Regions from separate parts of the Paenibacillus sp. MER TA 81-3 genome, predicted to be linked through region 3. Evidence: riboswitches for the same ligand, from Rfam matches in the RefSeq annotation. Region 3 holds a riboswitch; each other region holds the start of a gene.
The links. Region 3 has a riboswitch for S-adenosylmethionine ahead of M3650_RS07825 (methionine ABC transporter ATP-binding protein). Riboswitches for the same ligand answer to the same signal wherever they lie in the genome.

Region 1 (7,165 bases), on a different contig from region 3:
CGCATCATTAGGAATAGCGACCGTAGCACCGTCTTGCAGCTCATCGACGGATTTAATTTTTTTGGAGTACGCGCCGAACGGCTCCACATGCACGTTACCGACGCTAACCAGCTTGTAGCCCTTCGTATTCACTTCGTTGTCCATGTATGGCTTATGCTGGAAGAAGTTCGCATCAAGCTGCTTCTCATGCACCTGTACGTTCGGTTGAACATAGTCGGTAAATTCCTTGATTTCCAATTCAATGCCTTGATCCTTCAACAGCGGCTTGATATGATTCAAAATTTCTGCGTGCGGAACCGGAGATGCGCCGACGACCACTTTCGTCGTTTCGCCACCCGCATTGTCTGAGGCGTTCGTTGCATTGTTGTCTGCCGCCGGCTTGCTACCGCATGCGGCCAGCACCATTACTAACGTTACGAGAGTCAATACATAAGTCCACTTTTTCATTGCCAACACCTTCTCCTTCCAAACTGCCCCAATTGAATTTTTTGTATTTATGAGGTTGTTCAAAATCCTCTTAACCTTTTTGAACACTCACTATATGTTGAAGCTCCAAAGAGCGGGCTTCCCAAACCTTATTTGCGGGTAAACTTGCGCACCAACGCATCGCCAATCCACTGCAGCACCTGCACGAGCAGCACCATCACGACAATCGATACAATCATCACTTCGAATTCGTAACGGTGATAGCCGTAGCGAATAGCCAGATCCCCTAGACCGCCACCGCCAATCATTCCTGACATGGCCGTATAAGTGACCAGCGTAACCGCCGTAATCGTCGTGCCGGCAATAAGTCCAGGCATCGCTTCCGGGAGCAGCACCTTGCGCACAATTTGCCATGTCGATGCCCCCATCGCTTGCGCTGCCTCGATGACGCCGCGATCCACTTCTCTTAGCGACGTTTCGACCAGACGGGCGAAGAACGGAGCAGCCGCGATGACGAGCGGCGGTATTGTTCCTTCCACACCTATCGAAGTCCCTATAATAATCCGGGTAAGCGGGATAATGGCAATCATCAAAATAACAAACGGCACCGAGCGTAGAATATTGACGATAAATGACACCACCGCGTACACCGGCTTGGCCGCTGCCCCATTCGATTTGCCCGTCAAGTAAAGCAATACGCCGAGCGGAAGTCCGATAATGAAGGTGAACAATACGGAAAAGAGCATCATCGTCAGCGTATCGGTCGTGGCCGTGCTTACTTCTTCCCAGTTCACTGTAGAGAAATCAAGCTTCATTATGCAATCACCTCCACTTCCAAGCCTTTATCCCGCAACGACAGGAGCGACTGTTCCACGGCCGTCTTCTCTCCGTCAAGTCTTACGACCAACTGGCCGTATGGAACGTCCTTCATGCGCGAGATCGTACCTTGCAGAATGGCGAAGCTGACACCGGCTGCAGTCAATACTTGATGGAGCACCGGCGCGTACGTCACGTCGCCCAAATAATTGATCTTCACCACGCGGGAATGTTCGGTCGCCTGCGTCTTGAAAGCTGCCCAAGGCTGGAGCTCCGCATCATTGCGCTCTTCTAGAATAAACTCACGCGTCACCGGATGCTGCGGCTTCAGAAATACGTCGATGACCTTACCCTGTTCCGCAATTGCACCGGCATGAATAACGGCGACGCGGTCGCATATCGCTTGGATGACGTGCATTTCGTGCGTGATGAGCACAATCGTAATGCCGAACTTGCGGTTAATATCGAGCAACAGGTCAAGTATCGCGTTGGTCGTCTGCGGATCGAGCGCCGAAGTCGCTTCGTCACACAACAGTACCTTCGGATCGTTAGCCAAAGCTCGTGCGATGCCAACCCGCTGCTTCTGTCCGCCGGATAATTGCGCCGGATATTTATCGCGGTGCTCCTCCAGTCCGACGAGACGGATTAAATCATCCACCTTCGCCTGCACTTTTTCTTTCGGTGTGTGTGCAAGCTGCAGCGGAAAGGCGATATTGTCAAATACCGTCGCAGATGACAGCAGATTAAAATGCTGAAAAATCATGCCTATCTTGCGGCGCTGCTGCTGCAGTCCTCCCTGCGTCAGCTTCGTCAGCTCGACACCGTCAACGATCACCGTTCCAGATGTCGGCCGTTCCAGCAGATTAATGCTGCGCAGCAAGGTGCTCTTGCCTGCCCCGGAGTGGCCGATAATGCCGAAAATTTCGCCATCCGCCACTGTCAGGCTTACATCGTTCAGCGCTAGCGGTCCGCTTGCTTTGCCTCTCGCATCATATTGTTTGCTTATATGTTCCAAACGAATCAATGGAATCGTCACCTTCCTTTATGCATCGCGTATGCATGATGCATACGCGTTATTGGCTGTCAGCTTATTCATAATCGGACAGCTCATGAAAGTATTATACAGGATTATATATAAAAAGCCCCCTCTTGGCAGATGCCAAAAGGGGGCTACGTCGATTCGCTGTCTCTTGCAGTTGAAACTGGCGGTTGTTCGCAACTCTCCCTTTTCTTATCTGCCAGAACCGTCACGTTCTGAAGGAATTAGCACCATTGACATCTTGCAAGCATATAACGCACCGAAGCGTCATATTGACCGGGTTGCAAGATCGGTTGCCGGGCTTCACAGGGCCTGTCCCTCCGCCACTCTTGATAAGAAAACGGTTATGAAATTTAAATTGAGTATAATCCAGCATTTGAAAGTTGTCAATTAACTTTTTTTACCTTACGTTTCATTTTTCCAGTTTGCACAATTCCTCAAAGGCGATCAGCAACGTTTTGCATGCCATATGGAAACCATCCTGTAAATCCTGCAAATTCGCTTGGATATCCTCCAGCTTGATTTTATCGCTTAAGCTGCGGTGGCGCTGCCATAAATCATCCTGCATTTCCGCATTCATATGGTGAATTTCCGTATTGCGGCGCTTGCGGAGACGCTGAAGAGCATCGCCGTACTGATCTTTCAAGGCGGTTAACCGTTCGGCCAAGCGCGGATGGCTGCCTTTGAACCGGATTTGACGCAGAACCGTGAAGTAAGAAAAACGATGCTTCACCTTCTCCGTCTCTAATTGCAGCACCGTGTTCAGGAGCGTACCGAGCTTGTCCAAAATGGAGAAGACGCGAATGAATCCGTTCTTGTAGAAATAGACATGCCGATAGTAATCATCCAGTTCCTCATCGTCCATCTCCGCTTGATATCGCTTCGTTACGCGCTCCGCAAACTTATCGGAAGCATAAACGCTTTGTTCTAGCTCATCCAAGGATGTCTTTAACCCGACGGTCCAGACTTCAATTTTGCGCCAATAGTGCTCCGGATCGCCCTGCTTGTCCATTTGCTTGCGCACAACGTTCAAGTAGCGCTCCATCAACACCATGGCTTCCTGCAATTCTCCTTCGTCCTGACGGGGCGGTTCACCGAACAGAATGCGCAGCATAGAACTCCTCCTTGTCGATACTAGCACGTGAATGGATCCGTGATTATAAGAGGTCCCGTTCAACAACCGCTTATAGTCCGTTCGGGAAATAGTCTTTCCAACGTTGGTCAACCTGTTGCACGATATCTTCACGCGGGAACAATTCGTCTGGGTAACCCGGCTTCATGCGCGCATCGATGACAATCGGTAATTTATAGGCAAGATGGTGATTGCGGACTTCCATTCCCGCGTATATATCAGATGCAGGGTTAAATCGCGTAAATACCGTCCATAGAAACGGAAGCTGTCCGTTCGCGACTTGGGCATCATCCACTAAGAACACAAGCGGCCATTTCGTCTCTTTCTCCGTGAGACGCGCCAATACGCGTTCCGCCAGCTGCGGCTCTGCCTCATACGAAGCGCCGGCTACTGTCAAGCAGCCGCGGCAAAAGACAGCGACATCATGAATCTCGCCAATTTCGCCCTCCTCGTACGTATGCGGCAGTTCCCGCACTGGATCGCCTACGCCAAGCAGAATGCCTTTGCTGCCATGGTTCAGCTTATGCCCGGTATAATCGAGCGTATCGTGCGACGTGTTATTCATCACATACAAGTCGCTCTCTGGCTTAAATCGCTCGAGCACCGCTTCGGTCAGCTCAGCAAAGTTCTCTAGGTCAACGGGCTGATCCGTCAGCATGAGGAACTTCGTCAAGCTGAGCTGGCCTTCACCGAGAATGCGGAAGCCGGACAGAAGCGCTTCACGTGAATAGCTTTCGCGCACGACGGCGGCGGCCAAGGAATGGACGCCCGTTTCTGGATATGGATGCACCTTGCGCACCGTCGGCATGACGAGCGGGAACGCCGGGGACAACAGCCTTACCAAATATTCGCCCAAGTAATAGTCCTCTTGACGAGGCTTGCCTACAACCGTCGCCGGATAGATCGCATCCTTGCGGTGATACATCTGCTTCACATTAAGCACCGGGAACTCGTGCGCCCATGAGTAATAGCCGTAATGGTCACCGAACGGCCCTTCCATGCGGCGGACATGCGGCGGCACATAGCCTTGAATTACGAAATCCGCTTCAGCCGGAATACGGTGTCCTTCAAAGCCGCTGTCTACGACTGGAAGGCGTTCGCCCATCACGAACGAGGTCATCAACAGCTCGGGCAGCTTCTCAGGAAGCGGTGCAATGGCTGCTGCAATGAGTGCAGGAGGTCCGCCGACAACTACAGATACTGGAAGCGCTTCATTGCGCATTTCCGCCTCATGATGATGAAAACCGCCGCCTTTTTGAATTTGCCAGTGCATGCCAGTCGTCTCTTCATCGTATATTTGAATGCGATACATGCCGAGGTTATGATCGCTTCCTTTATGTAAGGGATGCTCGGTATAGACGAGTGGAAGCGTAATGAACGGGCCACCGTCCAATTGCCAGCTCGTTAAAGCAGGAAGACCTTGCATCGGCTTATCCGTACGCTTCACTCCCATAATCGGCGCTTGCGTCGGCGTAACTTCCTTCATGCCCACCTTCGTCAAGCCGAGCAAATCCTTCACTAGGCCGCGCTCTTCCCACAACTTCTTCGGCGACGGCGGCATCAAGCGGTGAATCGCCTCGATGCACTTGTTCGCAAACTGCTCTGGACGCGGTCCGAAAGCAAGATCGACCCGCCGCATCGTTCCGAACAGATTGGTCGCGACCGGAAAAGGACTGCCCTTCACATTTGTAAATAAAAGGGCAGGACCGCCTTCAGCGATAACGCGTCTGTGAATTTCGGCAATCTCTAAATACGGATCAACTTCCGTCTCGATCACTGCCAAATCATTCTCTCGCTTTAGCATGTGGATGAAATCACGAATATTAGAAAAAGACAATACGAGCCCTCCTTGAAATGTTCCGTTATCGTTTGGGTTGACGTTTCTTACATATAAATTACATGTAAATTACATGTTTCCTCTATAAGTATATCTGTTTTTCATCCGAACCTAAAGCGTGCCTGTTAGACAACTTACGACATTGTAAGCTAGGCGTAAGTTGATTCCATGGTACCTGTCGTCCGTCTCCGATACAATAAAGACATCAAATGAAACGCAAACCACAATTGAGGAGGTAGATGTTCATGAAAAACAATCAAATGGCAGTACGTAAACCTTGGAATGTTCGTTGGTTAGCCGCAGCCAAAGCAGCTGCTTCAGTCGTCCTGTTCGGCACGCACGCCAATGAAACCCGCAACATGCAAGAAGGAGCGTAAAAAGAATGACTGAAGCAATTGATAACCTTTCATTTCCCAATAAAAGAAGCAGCTCGCTGAATCACGCTAACCGGAACAACTTCCGAAAAACGTCAAGCGACCTGCTTCTTTTACATATTGCAACTCGTGGGCCTTATGCCCTTATCATTGATGTATGTATGTCTTCTTATTACTTCCTAAGCTGCCAGACGCGGATGCTCATATGGCACAGAACGCTGAACAACCCGCAAATAAGCGTCGTATGCAGCAAGCTTGCCAACAGGAACAGGTTAGCATCCAGCATTGAAAGGACCACAAATGCCCCGCTGATGATTTGCGCTGCGCAGAGCGCAAGCGACCATATGCCGCACAATTGAATCTCCCGGTTATCCTTATGGTTGTGGTAGGCAAAATGAGCCATAATCGCAACTACGATGAACAGCAGCGCCGCCGCTACACGATGCCAAAACGCAATCGCCGTCCCACCGGACAATTCAGGTATCCATTCCCCGTTGCAGAGCGGCCATCCCATACAGCCTCCCGATGAATCGGTATGCCGTACGAATGCGCCTACATAGATAACAATGTAGGTATAAAGCAAAGTAAACCAGACCCCGTATCGAAATTCCGCACGAATCGGACGGCCTTGATCCGCCTGTACTACAGTTCCCCGTTCATACCGACGCAACACGACGCACAACAGGAAGGAAGAGGCAAAGGCGAGCAAAGAAATTCCGAAATGAAGCGCCATTACGGGTGGAGATTGCGTAAACACAACAGCCAGAGCGCCCATAATCGCTTGAATAATCGTAAATAATAGCGTAAGGAAAGCGTAGCTTACCGCATCGCGTTTGTCTCTCGCAGCGCGCAGAACGAAGATGAACGAGGCCAAGACGAGCAGACCGACAATTCCAGTGACGAAACGGTGGGAATATTCAATCATGGATTCAATCGTGTAAGCGGGAACAAATTTGCCGTTGCAGAGCGGCCAATCCGAACCGCACCCCATTCCGGATCCCGTCTTCGTTACCAATGCTCCGTTCAGCACGACAAGAAACATTCCGATGCATGTAACGTAAGCCAATTGTTTCATTCTACGGTAGATGTTTGAATTCACTAGTTTCACCTGACCCGTTGTTCATAATTGAAGCCGTTCATTATAAATAATAAGAAAAGTATTCCAGTCCGTCTCCCATTATACAAGATTTCCTAAATGAATGTACGGCTAAATTGTGACAAATATTACACTCAGCAGCAGACCATCGCCTTCTTACTCCTCTAAACAAGAAAATCCGTCCGCAAATGGGACGGATCATGCTTTCCTATCCAGTTATACAGCTTCGGACACCGCAAGGGCCCGCTCTACGAACTGCTCGATTTCCGGGCGTGTCTTGCGCAGCTTGTTGACGAATCGAATCGTTTCCTTCCCGTCTTTAAAAGCAACGAAGCTCGGAATGCCCAGTATATGATATTCCTGCGCCACATCGAGGAGTTGCTCTGCATCGACCTCGACGAAAGTCGCCTTGCCTTCAAATTGCGCTTCAAGTTCCGGCATGAAC
Region 2 (7,165 bases), on a different contig from region 3:
GTACGACTTGCTCCAACGACAATCCGTCAGATACTTCCTGCATTTTCAAGATCTCAGCTGGCGAAAAAGAGTGCATCGTAATGCTTGGGAAACGTTCTTTAATCGCGCGCAGCAAATCTGTATAATAGCTGAAGGGCAGCTCGGGATTCGTTCCACCCTGCATCAATATTTCCGTACCACCAACGTCGATCGTTTCCTGAATCTTCTGAAAAATGACTTCATCCGGAAGGACATAGCCTTCCTTCGATCCGGGTGCGCGGTAGAACGCGCAGAACCGACAATACGTATCGCAAATGTTCGTGTAGTTGACATTTCGACCAATCACGAAGGTGGAAATGGGCTCGGGATGCCACTTCTGCATCTTCTGATTGGCGACGGCTCCAAGCTTTTCTATCTGGTCGGTTTCGAACAAAGTAACGCATTCGTCCGTGTCAATTCGTTCGCCGCGCAGCGCTTTGTCCAGTATGCGGTCAATCGGTGACATCGTACAGTCACTTCCTCTCAAAAATAAGTTGCATAAGTTGCATGCTCATGCGAAAAACGTATCTAGGCGCAGCCACAGCCACAAATGATATATGAACGTGCGCGATATGGCTCATCCGTACGTGACATGATATTTCCTAGTTCATGTCAACAACTGCAATAATGGTAACATAGTTTGCCCGTAAAAAACAGCACCTCCCGGTACAGGCTGAACCGATGATTTGTCCGGTACGATACCTGTAACGAGAGGAATAAAGCAACTTCACTACTTCTATTTTATGACAAAGATAATGCTTGATCCAAGTCCTCCAGCAAATCATCAATGTGCTCCAGACCTACGGAGAAACGGAGCAATCCATCCGTAATGCCTCGTTCCATCCGCACTTCCTTCGGCATGGCCGCATGAGACATCATCGCCGGATAGGATAGAATGCTCTCGACAGCCCCCAGGCTGACGGCGACCAGCGGCAGCTTCACTTGGTTCAGCACCTGCTTCGCACGTTCGCCGGAACCGACATCGAAGGATACGACTGCACCATAGCCTTGCGATTGCTTCTCATGCACCTCGCGGCCTGGATGATTCAGCAGCCCGGGATAGTAGACGCGGGCAATATCCGTTCTCTCGTGAAGCCACTCGGCAAGACGCCGCGCGCTCTGCTCGCTCTGCTTCATGCGCGCTTCCAGCGTCTTCATCCCGCGCATCAACAGCCAACTGTCCTGAACGCCCAATACGGTGCCGAGACCGTTCTGCATCTGCTTGACGCGGTGTCCAAGGCTCTCGTCCGCCGTTACCGTCAGCCCGGCCAGCACGTCGCTATGACCGCCGAGGAACTTCGTCGCGCTATGCAGTACAATGTCAACGCCAAGCTCGATGGGCCGTTGATGGTAAGGCGTCATAAACGTATTATCGAGCAATGTGATGAGACCGTGTTCCTTCGCCCATGCCGCCACCTCAGCAATGTCCGTAATTTTGAGCGTCGGGTTGGACGGTGTTTCCATGTATACGGCCTTCGTGTTCGGGCGAAGGGCTGCTTTCACCTGTTCGATATCCGTCATATCGACGAAGGTCGATTCAATGTGCAAGCGGGTCAGGATAGACGTCAACAAACGGTACGTTCCCCCATAGACATCCTCTGTTACAATGACGTGATCGCCCGCCGACAGGAGCAGGAATGCAGACGAAATTGCAGCCATGCCGGATGCGAATGCGTATCCGTTGCTTCCGCCTTCCAACAAAGCGATATAATTCTCCAGCGCCTGTCGCGTCGGATTGCCGGAACGGGAATAGTCATATTCAGGCGGCTCGTAAATATCGTGATGATGGAACGTTGTCGCCTGGTATATCGGAACGCTGGACGCCCCCGTATTACTGTCGATCTCACCGCCAAAGTGGATAAGCTTCGTCGCAAAGCGGCGCTCGCCTTTTTGGGGATGGTTGCTTCCCAGTTCGTCATCGTGTCCCTTATGTTGCTCGCTCATTTTTTTCGTCACCCCTCTATTTCGGCTTTTGCCGCAGCAATCGCTTGGTCCAAATCCGCAATGAGGTCTTCCGTATGCTCGATACCGACCGAGAAGCGTAACAGACGGTCGTCAACGCCGATCCGCTCCCGAATTTCCTGCGGAATGTCTGCATGCGTCTGTATGGCCGGATATGTCATCAGCGATTCGACACCACCCAAGCTTTCCGCAAATGCAATCAGCTTCAGATGTCTCAGAATCGGCTCAACATACCGCGCATCCTTCAAGCGGAACGAGAAGATGCCCGTGTTGCCCGCCGACTGCCGCTTCTGAATATCATGGCCTGGATGATGCGGAAGCGCCGGATAGTACACTGCTTCAATGGCCGGATGCTCCAGCAGCCAGTTCGCAATGATCGTCGCGTTAGTCTGATGCCGCTCCATTCGGAGGGCGAGTGTCTTCATGCCGCGCATCAGTTGGTACGAATCCGACGGACTGAGTACGGCGCCGATTGAATTATGCAGAAATCCGATTTCGTCGGACAATTCCTTGCCCTTTGTCACGATAAGGCCAGCCAGCACATCGTTATGTCCACCCAAATACTTCGTCGCACTGTGGACGACGATATCCGCTCCAAGCTCAATTGGGCGCTGGAAGAACGGCGTAAGGAGCGTATTGTCGACGATAGTCAACATGCCGTGTGCCTTAGCCCAAGCCGCAACCCGTTCGATGTCCGTTATCATCATGAGTGGATTGGTCGGCGTCTCGATGATGACCGCCTTCGTCTCCGGCTTGCGCGCCGACTCGAGCGCATCCATATCGTTCGTATCAACATAGGCCGCCGACACGCCGAAGCGGGACATGATCTGTTCAAGCAAGCGGTATGTCCCGCCGTACAAGTCCAACGACACGATCAGATGATCCCCTTGACTGAACAGCGCGAATACGGTCTGCAATGCTGCCATCCCCGAGCTGCACGCGAAGCCTGCATCTCCGCCTTCCAAGACGGCCGCCGCGTCTTCCAGCACTTGCCGGGTCGGGTTCTTCGTACGTATATAATCAAATCCGGTGCTCTGCCCGAGCCGTGGATGGCGATACGCGGTTGCTTGAAAGATTGGATACGTTACGGCGCCTGTCTTCGGCTCATGCACCGACCCGATCTGTGCGAGCCGGCTTTCGATGCGGTAATTGTCTGAGTTCTGTGCAGCCATTATAATTGCGCCCCTTCCTTATGCGATACGGCTCTGCCTAATTCATACGGCGTCTCTTGATATACATAGTAGTTCAGCCAGTTGGAAAAGAGCAGATTGGCATGCGCACGCCAAGTCGAGTACGGCTTTTTGGACGGATCGTTATTTGGAAAATAATTAGCGGGGATGTCCATATCCATCCCTTTCGCGATATCCCGATCATATTCCCATTTCAATGTACAGGGATCGTATTCAGAGTGCCCGGTCACGAAGATTTGCTTGCCATCCTCAGTCGCAACCAGATAGACTCCCGCTTCTTCTGATTCCGCTAATATATTCAAGGCGGCAACTTGCTCGATATCCTCGCGTCTCACTTCCGTATGGCGGGATTGTGGAACAAGGAACATTTCGTCGAAGCCGCGTGTCAGACTTACATTTTCCTTCGTTAACGTATGGGGAAATACCCCAAATATTTTGTTGTCTAGTGAATATTTACGAATGCCGTAATGATAATACAGACCTGCCTGGGACGCCCAACATATATGAAAGGTCGAGGTCACATTTTCCTTGGACCATTTCATGATGAGGCACAGCTCCTGCCAATAGTTCACGTCCTCGAAATCCATCTGCTCCACGGGAGCCCCTGTAATAATCATGCCGTCAAACTGCTGATTCTCAATTTCTTCAAACGTTTTATAAAAGGACGACAAATGTTCCGCCGAAGTATTTTTCGAGGTATGGCTCGCTGGATGGAGCAATGTCACATCTACCTGAAGCGGCGTATTGCCAACTAAGCGAAGCAGTTGGGTTTCCGTCGTCTCTTTCGTCGGCATCAAGTTCAGAATTACAATTCGAAGCGGACGAATATCTTGGTGATACGCACGTGTTTCGTCCATAACGAATATGTTCTCCTGAGACAGTATTTCTTTGGCCGGCAAGTGATCCGGAATTTTAATCGGCATGACGCTCTCCTCCTTCATATTGGTTCCATACATGCAGCACTGGCAAACGTATGTAGCAAGTGGATACGGCGCTCCTGTCCTTTTTCATATACAAAAAAGACCTTTCCCGGCAATTCGAGAAAGGTCATGCATTACGTTCTCATGCCTCTCTCATCTGTCAGCAACGATTGGATCGCTGCTGCAAGAATTAGCACCGTACGTACATAACTGCAAGATTCTTGGAACAAGAATCTGCCATGTCATGGCTAACGCCGGTTGCCGGGTTTCATCGGGCTTGTCCCTCCACCTGCTCTTGATAAGATTGCTATCGTTCGTTATTCATTTGTTTGCCATTTGCCAAATAGGACTTGGTAATAACTTATAGCAAAGACCAGCCTCTCGTCAAGAGGCAATTCACCATCTCTTATGAAATGCATATGTTAAATCAATGACAAACTTCATACTTTCACACATTTTCTCGGTTTCAACTAAATTCTGTAATTCATTTTTTCTTGAAAGGTGAAAGTACGAGCGTTATACTTAACAAGTGCGTGACCGCACTACCTGATTTATAACGAATAAGTTGAGGTGAATTTCGGATGGATGGCGACCCGAGGCCGTGCCACGGTACGAACGGACAACCGAATATGACGATTCGACAGGAACCGATGTCGCCCAAGACCGTTGCTGTCTGTTGTTCGTGCCCATAAGTTGAACAGCATTCAACTGCCTTGACGTATGTCTATGCACCGAATGACGGACGAAGTCATGAGCATCTCCCTGCTTGAATCGTCAATAATAGACGACGCAGCCCGCCAACAGTTGGCGGTGCGAAGGAGTGAGTGCAATGAAAATCCGTCTTGTAAACGATGGGGTATTTACACCTGTGGAAGACATCAATGTCGCATTGACGACGCCTGAACAAGGCTTTTACTGGATCGATGCCGATATTGATGATTTGCTCGTGCTCCAGCCTCTATTCTCCATGCATGATCTGGCCGTAGAGGACTGTATGAGCGAAGAAGAGCAACGCCCGAAGATTGAAATCTATGAAGGCCATTACTTTATCGTGTTTAACAGCATCCGATTTGATGATGAGGAAATATTTTTACGTTCGCTGAACATATTTCTAGGCAAGCACTTTATAATTACAGTAACCAATCAGAAAATAAATGAGCTGCGCATGGTAAAGCCGGTCCTGTGGGAACAGGAAGTCAGTGCGGCAGACCGCATGTTATATCACTTAATTGACATGGTCGTTGACAACTATTTCACGGTAGCCGATCGAATTGAAGCGAAGATCGACAATCTGGAAGAAGAGCTCATTGTCAGCGCCAAGAAGACCCATCTAAATGAAATCATTAGCTTGCGAAGCGAAATACTCTGGCTCAAAAAAGGATTGGCTCCGCAAAAAGAAGTGCTGCTCGTCCTTTACCGTAAAGAACTGCGGCTAATCGACGATGATTTACAAAAATACTTCCGTGACATCTATGAGAATGCTGTCAAGGTGTCCGAAACGTTTGAAACGTTCCGCGATCTGATGGGAAACTTGCGAGAGTCCTACCAGCTCAGCATTGCGAATCGCGCGAACGACATTATGAGAGTGTTCACCGCCATCACGACCATATTCATGCCGCTTACTTTGATTACAGGCATCTATGGAATGAACTTCGACTATATCCCGTTCATGGATTGGGATTTTGGTTCTTTCTATACGATGGGCTTCATGTTCATACTCGGCGCATTCATGTTCTATTTATTTCGGAAAAAAGATTGGATCTGACAAAAGCGACCATACGATTGCCCGTGTTCCTGACTCGATCAAGGACACGGGCATTATATTTTTTCTTAGCTCACCTGCCGATCGGCAGGGGCATGCTTCTGACGGCGATGCAGAAGACGCAGAAGACGAATCCGCTCATAGTTAGCCTGCACCGATGCGGTGGCTTGCTCTAAGGCCGCTTCACCGAACGCTTTTATATAAACCGGCTTTAAGTATTCGTCCCCCAGCTCCACAAAAGCCATATCAATCGCCTGCCTTTCTTCCCTTGGCATTGAAGCTAACTCGGCCTCCACAAGCGTCTCTACTTGGTATCCTTCCCGTTCCAGCGTTTCAATTCGCATAATGAGCTCACGCCGATCAATGCGAAGAAGTTCCATCAGTTGCAACAGGGTCTGCCCTTGCTGTATCCCCTCCAAAAGCTTTCTGCGCTCGGTCAGCTTCGTTAATTCATCCCTTTGCTTTGCTTCCCATTCCGAATAGATCCACTGTGCGAATTGCTGCTCGGTGATAGCCGCTTGCACCCACTCTAATGGGAAGGTCGTGCTCCGTTCATGCTGCTTCGTTATTTCGACGATATCGTCCCCGAACGATTGTATTTTGATTTCACCAAATCCCGGAAGCTGCTTCAATTCCTCCAGTGTATGCGGCAAAAATGCGCTTACGAGTCGAAGCATACGGTTCGTCGCCACCCAATACGGGGCACGCTTCAAGCGGCTTGCCAGCTCTCGTCGCCACTTGGTCAACTGCTCGTACACTTCCTCCTTCGCGTATAATTGGGCATAGCAATTCACCCATTCCTGCCGCTCCTTCATCCGGCGTTCATGAATGTCGGTGTCCGGGACAAATCCCAGCACCATACGGTAGCCCGAGCTGAGCAGCTGAGCCAAGCCCCCGCGCAGCGCAGCACGCATCTCGGCCCAGATGGATCCTTCGAACCACACCTCAGATGCTCCGCCGTCCACTTCCCACAACACGATCCATTCTCCTTCCTCTTCTCCAACCGTGACGAGACCTTGCTGAGATCTGATCGCATCAGCCTCTTTTTTAGCCTTGCTCTTCGCCTTTCGTCCGTCTGTGCTTGTGCCCTCCTGACAATCGAACCTTGCCGTCCAGACTACTTGCATGTGTGTCGATCCCTCCTTTATTGTAAAGTGCATTATATCCATTCATAATGTGGAACATAAAAAAAGAAAGCACCCCTTCAAAATGCGGCTATACGCATTTCAAAGAGGTGCTTCCCCGTCCTAGTTATGAATTTACCTAAATTATACCACATAGACATGCGAGGTTGCAATTCTTACTTTTAGTGC
Region 3 (7,165 bases):
TCGAACCCAGTGCCGAATGATGGACTATAATCGATCGCTTTGAACAAACGATATGCCGCTCCCGGATAACTCATGAAATACTCGACCATTAATAGATTGGACAATATATATACGAATAAGGAAGACAGATGTGTTAATATCGTCCCAAAGCTATTATAAAACATGTGTTTGTAAAAAATGAGGCGTTGGGTCAACCCCTTCGCTTTAGCCACTTGAATATACAATTTTCCTTCCTGTTCCGCGATGGACGCGCTCGTAATTCTTGCAATATACATAGTCGGGTAAATGGAGACCAGCACAGATGGCAAAATAAAAGAGTACCATCCTTCCGAGGAAAAAAAGCGAATGAACGGGACATAGCGAATGACAAACCACTGTATTAACAGCAAGACCAAAAAGTCAGGCAACGATTGAAATAACCATGTCGTCCAATTGCCCAAAAAATTAAATCTAGTTCTGGACAACCTATAGTCCATCATACCTTTCATAACGCCCAGACCGAAGCTTAACACCAACGCGGTTATAATGACAGCGAAGCTCTTGGACATGGCAATCAAGACGGCGGATTCGACGGTTTCGCCGTATCTGTTCAAGCCCAGACTTCCATTCTCTAGCAGCCCATTGACCAATCCCTTTAGATTGTCGCCGTATTTGCCCCAACTGAAGTTATACTCGGCCGTCACCCTGTAATGTTCCATCCCGATATCCAGATCCCGCGGGAACAAGACAACGAGAATGACCATAATTAATGAAAAAATACTGATACATAATGATCTTAAAATCTGTGACCGAAGACTCATGTTCTCCTCCCATCCTATTTTTTCTCCATATTCATCATATTTATATTCACGGCAGTCTATTAAAAACATTCTACTCGAATCGTAGTGAAATCTATAGTTAAAATTAACCAATGGTTATAAAAAAGGTGTGATTTTGTCTATTACTGACGGATTTTTGTCTATTGCTGATGGAATGTGTAGCTAAAAGAAAATGGAAAATACAAATTTTCCTGCGGAAAAAGGCAAGGAAGATGGGATAGATGGAAAGCGAGTTGATGGGGTGCAGCCATGAAAAAGGGGCATAGGATGTAATCCCGCCCCCGTTATTTCTGCGAGGTATATACTCAGCTGGATAAATATATCCTCTTATGACTCCGATATTGCGTGTTCCAGCGTTACAATCGCTTGATACACATCGTCTGCTGTAATTCCTGACTTCATAAAGTGTATCGACTCATTCGGATGCGTCGTGCCGCTAGCGATGTTTTTCAATGTTGCAGTATCCTGACTGGACAGCCCCAGATCGGTTAAACGATAAGGGAGATTCATACCGAGATAGAAGGGGAGCAACCGTTGTACTTCTGGCAGGTTGTCTTCCAATACCAACTGTACGAGAATGCCGTAGGCTACTTTATCGCCGTGCAGCAGAACATGCGTTTCTGGAGCGACGGTAAGTCCATTGTGAACCGAGTGAGCTCCCGCGATGCGTCCCAGATGGTCGCCGAATCCTCCAACCATTCCGCCAGTCATTATAATCGTTTCAACCACCTGCACGAATGCTGCCGACAATTGCTTCGTCTCGGCGTCTTGAATGCTTTGCCGCCCATGCTCCAAGAGAGTGGACTGACATAGACGGGCAGAGTGGTGGGCGATCTGAATGGCGATGGATGGATGTTCCAGCTTCCGAATCAGTACATCGGCTTCATACCATTTGGCCAATGTATCGGCAATTCCAGCCCTAAGGTAGGCGACTGGAGCTTGCAGCGCAATTCTCGGTTCGACCAGTACCATCAGCGTGCTTTTTGGAAATATAGTATAGTTCGTGAATTGTCCGTGCTCATTATAGAATACGCTTAACGGTGTCCACGCCGCACAGTTCGAGGCAAGCGTTGGCACCAGAATCGTGTCCAGCTGCGCCTCATTCCCGGCAGCTTTGACCACATCCATGACCTTGCCGCCACCGACGCCGAGAATGACATCGGCTTGCTCTGCCTGCGCATAACGGGCAATTCTTCGGGCTTCCTCTAATGTACACTCTCCATTGTAACGAAGATATAATAGGGTAAGCTTGGTCAGCTTAGGGAAAAAAGGCTTCGCTGCCTTCAAGGAGCGATCGCCATGCACGACGAGCACTCGCTTGTAAGTGTAGGGCTGCAGCAAACAATCCAGCTTATCCAGTATACCTGTTTCACAGTAATAGAGCGCAGGCGCTCCTCTGACGATTACTCGTTGTTCCATCGATGTCACTTCCTTTTCAGCATCCATTCAGGCTTGCCGAAGCCTTTGAACTGTTCATCGATAATTTGTTCAAATTCAGCTGATTCTACAGCTTCCTTCAAATCCTTCGCGAATTGCTTGTCCAGCTCTGCTGTATTTACGACCAAGCGGTTGCGATAGTCATCCGGCATATTTTCGAGCTTCAGAGCATCCAACAGATTCATTTTGGCAGCCAGCGCGAAGTTGCCGGGAACGAGCGACAGGTCGACGCTATCCGCCGCGCGCGGCAGCTGCCCTGCTTCTATCGGCTGGAGCACGAGTTGCTTCGGATTATCTTTCACGTCTTTCTCCGATACCCGCAACGGATCGATGTCATCTTTAATGGTAAGGAGTCCTGCATCTTGCAGCAGTCCTAATGTGCGTGCAAGATTCGTCGGATCGTTGGCAACTGCGACGGTGCTTCCAGCTGCAACTTCATCCAACGATTTGAATTTCGATGAATAGATGCCCATCGGTGCGGTCGGAACGGAGATGAGCTCAGACAATTGCAGCTTATTTTCTTTTGCGAAATTTTCCATGTAAATTTTATGCTGGAATAAGTTTGCGTTCAAATCACCATTGGACAACGCTAGGTTCGGCTGGACGTAATCACCGAATTCGATTACCTCGACCGTATACCCTTTTTTCTCCATAATCGGCTTGATTGCTTTAGTAACCATATCACTGTAAGGTCCAGCAGTGGCTCCGATTTTCAAAGCTTTGCTTTCTTCTTGGTTCGAGCCTTTGTCGCTGGTTGTGGTTGACGTGCTGTTGCCGCATCCGGCAAGCACACCAATCGCCAGGATGAGAGAGAGTAGGATTGCAGCTTTTTTCATGTTAAAATCCTCCATATGATGTGTAATATAATAGGTAAAAAGCTCCCTTTTGATCACGAAGCTATCCTAAAGATGGAATTCGGCATCGAATCTTGCATTCACTCTCGAAGTCCGGTGCTCATGTAGTCTTGCCTACACTCCGCGCCTTCTTCTTCGAGTTCTTGCAACCTTCTCGGTGCTGAAAAGTGAACGAACACGCACTCACTTAATTTAACGCTTATCCACTTTCTTAGCGATGTAATCTCCGCCGTATTGAATCAGTTGCACTAGGCAAACCAAGATGACCACCGTTGTGAACATCACGGTATTATCGTAGCGGTAATAGCCGAAACGAATGGCTAAGTCGCCAATCCCGCCTCCGCCAACGGTGCCTGCCATCGCCGAATAGGCAACTAGGCTGATCGCGGTAATGTTCACGCCTTGAATAATGCCAGGCTTCGCCTCGGGGAGCAGCACATCCTTTATAATCATCCACGGCGTAGCTCCAATTGAGACAGCTGCTTCAATGACCCCCTTGTCGATCTCGCGCAAGGCCGTCTCCACCAGCCGGGCAAAAAACGGGATCGAGGCGACCGATAGAGATACCGAGGCGGCCGTTGGGCCGATGGTGGTGCCTGTAATGAATTTCGTTACTGGCAGCAAGGTGACAAGCAAAATAATAAATGGGACCGACCGGATTATGTTGACGATAAAGCCCAATATATTTTTCGTCGGCGTGTGTTCCAGAAACAGACCCTTGTCGGTTACAAATAAGAGAATTCCAATAGGAAGACCCAGAATTAAGGCGGCAGAAAGCGAAATTCCTACCATATACAACGTCTGAAAGAAAGCTTTGTTCAGGTCAGGCAATAGTTGGATTAGAGAATCCGTCAGCATGGTAGATCACCTCCAGTCGATATGTACGCTCTCTTATATAATCGATAGCCCGCTGTACTTCCACAGCGTCTCCGATGAGCTCCAAGATGAGAATACCGAGAGGATTGTCACGGATATATTCAATTTTCCCATGCAGGATGTTGCCTTTAACCTGATAGGCCTGCAGAACATCGGTGATGATCGCTTCTTCTGCCTGCGGCGCAACAAAGTGAATTTTGACAATCGTTCCTTGGCAATGCTGGAGCAAGCGTTCAGGAAGGTTAAATTGGAACAGGCTGCTAATGAACGATTGGGTCATCGGATGCTTAGGCTCGGAAAAAATATCATAGACAGCTCCTTCCTCCACCACATTTCCGTCTTGCATCACGGCCATCCGATCACATATATCTTTCACCACTTCCATCTCATGGGTAATGAGCACAATGGTAAGCTTCAGCTCGCGATTGATTTTTTTCAACAGCTCCAAAATCGCTTGTGTCGTCTCGGGATCAAGAGCGGACGTCGCTTCATCACACAACAGCACATGCGGATCGTTCGCCAATGCTCTGGCGATGCCTACCCGCTGTTTTTGTCCGCCGCTCAGCTGGGCCGGATACACATTGCGTTTGTCGGACAGGCCGACCATCTCCAGCAGATCCGTGACGCGAGTGTCGATTTCTTCTTTTGATTTATGATTGGCCTTCAGTGCAAAGGCGATGTTCTCATACACCGTCTTGGAGCGAATCAGGTGGAAATGCTGAAAAATCATCCCGATCTTTAACCGGGCTTGGCGTAAGCCTTCGCCCTTTAAAGCTGTCAGGTCCACTCCATCGACGAAGATGTTGCCCGAAGTAGGCTCCTCCAACAAGTTGATGCAGCGCAGGAGCGAACTTTTTCCTGCTCCGCTTCGTCCGATAATACCGTAGATTTCTCCTTTGTTTATCGTTAAGGAAACGTTGTTCACGCCAACTACTGTAGATGATTTGCTTCTGTACTCCTTTATTAGATTTCTAATTTCTATCATCGCTCTCACCCCGCTATTCCTGTTGCTAGACACTCATGATACAAAAAAACCTCTTTCATAAGAGAAAGAGGTTGAACTGGCAATTAACCAACTTATCTCTCAGAATGTGATACATTCCGTAGGATTTAGCACCGTTTACTCTACTGGTAAGGTTGCCGGACGTCATAGGGCCTATTCCCTCAGTCACTCTTGATAAGGTAAAATATGAAGTTTTGTAGTGAAAATAATACACATGAAAGATTTGCTTGTCAATAAAATTTTCAATATTTATTTTCAAACTGGAAATGATATCTTTCCGTGGTATAATTTTTTGTTGGGGATATACAAACACACCAGAGGTGAGTTGATTGAAAACGGAAAAGGTTAACATTTTTGAAATGACCAAGGACATCAATCAATATGCGAATTTTGTAGTTGGTGAAGTCAATGATCACGTGGTTCGTGCTGCCGTCATTGATGGTGATTTTCACTGGCATAAGCATGAAAATTGTGACGAGCTCTTTCTGGTGGTCGAGGGAGAATTATTGATAAATTTTGAAGATCGAACGGAAACATTGCTGCCTGGTGATGTATATACAGTGAATGCGAACGTGCTCCATCGCACTCGTTCGAATGGCAGAACGGTTAACCTATGTTTTGAAAAGGCTGATAATGATATAAACGGAAACGAAATGGATGGAATAAGCAACAAACAAAAAAGACGTGTCAAATTTCGTAAATTCGCACGCCTTTTTTATTGCAGATAAACTCTGGCCGCCCTTGAAGCGGTCTAGTATGTTATCGAGATAAGCTTCATGTGCCGAATCTCTGCCGATACCCGCACTTCCTGCATAATTCCTCTACAGCTTCTCTTCTGGAAAATCCAAAGTACAGATTATTCGCTCTTTCACCTTCTACAATTTCAGAGAAAGGAGTGCTGTTAATATTGCCTAAATTAATGACGCCCTCGCCATCCAGACAGCAGGGCACGACCGTTCCGTCGACCAGCACGGCCGCTTGACTCCGAAGCGCATGACAGAAGCCTTTGCCATCATCCTCCGGAGCTTGCAGGCTCGGCCATTGAAATTCATGGTCCTGATTCAAATAGATTCTGTCGGCGATTTTGACTCCGCTGCCTGGCATCACTTTTTCTTCTATTTTGTAGTCCAGATTAAATTCTTTTTCTAAAATGGCCAGTGTTTCCCGGTTTCTGCTCTTTATCGAATTTGTTGCATTGTCTTGGTCCAAATTCCATAACCTGAACGATATGATGACATTATGCTCAGCCGCTTCCCGCACAAAAGAAAGAATATCAGCCAAGTATCCCTCTCGATTTTCCGACCCCTCATGTCCGTCGAAGCTGTGCAGCGAGAAGTTCATTTGGCGCAGCGCCGGTTTCCCCAGCAGCTTATGCCTATTTTTATGAATAAGTGTTCCATTCGTCGTAATATTGACCTTGAACCCTTTTGCATGGCTGGCATCCAGCAACTCATCGATTTTGGGATGAAGGAGGGGCTCGCCTTTGACGTGAAGGTAAATATGATTCGTATGCGGTTTAATCTGATCCAATATGTTGTTAAAGGTGTCCGGCTTAATGAAATTAGCCTTGCGAGCCGTTTGCGGGCAGAAGCTGCAAGCCAGATTGCATACGCTTGTAACTTCGATATATACCTTTTTGAAAGTTTTCAAGACTTGTTCCCCATTCTATATCTTTCTGTAAATACTCAGGTCGTTGCCGACATAGACTGATTGCGCATCTGATTCTATATTGTACTAGAAACATCAGGCTTATAGAAGGCTTTCGTTCTATGGGCAAAATGATAGGACACGTTCCAACGATTAGCAAGGGGGATGGTTGAAACAAGCTATGACGAGGAGTGCTGCATGAGGAGGGTTAGTTGGCTGCTGTATAAGGTGGGCTGCATTGTTTTCCGTGGTCATTTCCGAGATTGTTACCGCGGTTGATGCAAGCTCCGTTGGAAAACGTACAGTGGAATGTGTCGATTAGGCGGGTAAACGGTATGCAGATTGTATTTAGTCCAATGGAATTGGCTGTTTCTTAGCAATTGCTGCGAAATGAGTGCCAAACCATTGGATCATTTCCAATGGAGCCTGCCGTAAGGAGGCTTGATCTGCTGTTCCATTGGACAAAATCCAATGGAGGATGAGACAAAGGGCAGACCGTATGCAGATGCAGGTTTTGTCACCATCGAGCA

Region 1: it holds a riboswitch for S-adenosylmethionine, as region 3 does, so the genes downstream of both, M3650_RS10000 (methionine ABC transporter ATP-binding protein) here and M3650_RS07825 (methionine ABC transporter ATP-binding protein) in region 3, are expected to answer to the same signal.
Region 2: it holds a riboswitch for S-adenosylmethionine, as region 3 does, so the genes downstream of both, metA (homoserine O-acetyltransferase MetA) here and M3650_RS07825 (methionine ABC transporter ATP-binding protein) in region 3, are expected to answer to the same signal.

The regions. Positions count from the first base shown of each region.
Region 1 covers NZ_JAMAWB010000006.1:84,302-91,466, reverse strand. The annotation lists gene M3650_RS10010 (MetQ/NlpA family ABC transporter substrate-binding protein) at 1-447, opposite strand, end outside; gene M3650_RS10005 (methionine ABC transporter permease) at 576-1,241, opposite strand; gene M3650_RS10000 (methionine ABC transporter ATP-binding protein) at 1,241-2,266, opposite strand; SAM riboswitch class I at 2,471-2,620, opposite strand; gene M3650_RS09995 (Cthe_2314 family HEPN domain-containing protein) at 2,694-3,395, opposite strand; gene M3650_RS09990 (UbiD family decarboxylase) at 3,466-5,250, opposite strand; gene M3650_RS31910 (hypothetical protein) at 5,496-5,627, shown strand; gene M3650_RS09985 (COX15/CtaA family protein) at 5,797-6,699, opposite strand; gene M3650_RS09980 (thioredoxin family protein) at 6,937-7,165, opposite strand, start outside.
Region 2 covers NZ_JAMAWB010000003.1:195,943-203,107, forward strand. The annotation lists gene mqnC (cyclic dehypoxanthinyl futalosine synthase) at 1-484, opposite strand, end outside; gene M3650_RS05345 (trans-sulfuration enzyme family protein) at 760-1,962, opposite strand; gene M3650_RS05350 (aminotransferase class I/II-fold pyridoxal phosphate-dependent enzyme) at 1,971-3,152, opposite strand; gene metA (homoserine O-acetyltransferase MetA) at 3,152-4,093, opposite strand; SAM riboswitch class I at 4,241-4,395, opposite strand; gene corA (magnesium/cobalt transporter CorA) at 4,920-5,855, shown strand; gene M3650_RS05365 (HRDC domain-containing protein) at 5,921-6,979, opposite strand.
Region 3 covers NZ_JAMAWB010000004.1:364,829-371,993, forward strand. The annotation lists gene M3650_RS07805 (ABC transporter permease subunit) at 1-743, opposite strand, end outside; gene M3650_RS07810 (iron-containing alcohol dehydrogenase family protein) at 1,146-2,237, opposite strand; gene M3650_RS07815 (MetQ/NlpA family ABC transporter substrate-binding protein) at 2,243-3,091, opposite strand; gene M3650_RS07820 (methionine ABC transporter permease) at 3,302-3,967, opposite strand; gene M3650_RS07825 (methionine ABC transporter ATP-binding protein) at 3,933-4,970, opposite strand; SAM riboswitch class I at 5,060-5,169, opposite strand; partial or broken gene M3650_RS07830 (cupin domain-containing protein) at 5,348-5,626, shown strand; gene M3650_RS07835 (radical SAM/SPASM domain-containing protein) at 5,763-6,638, opposite strand.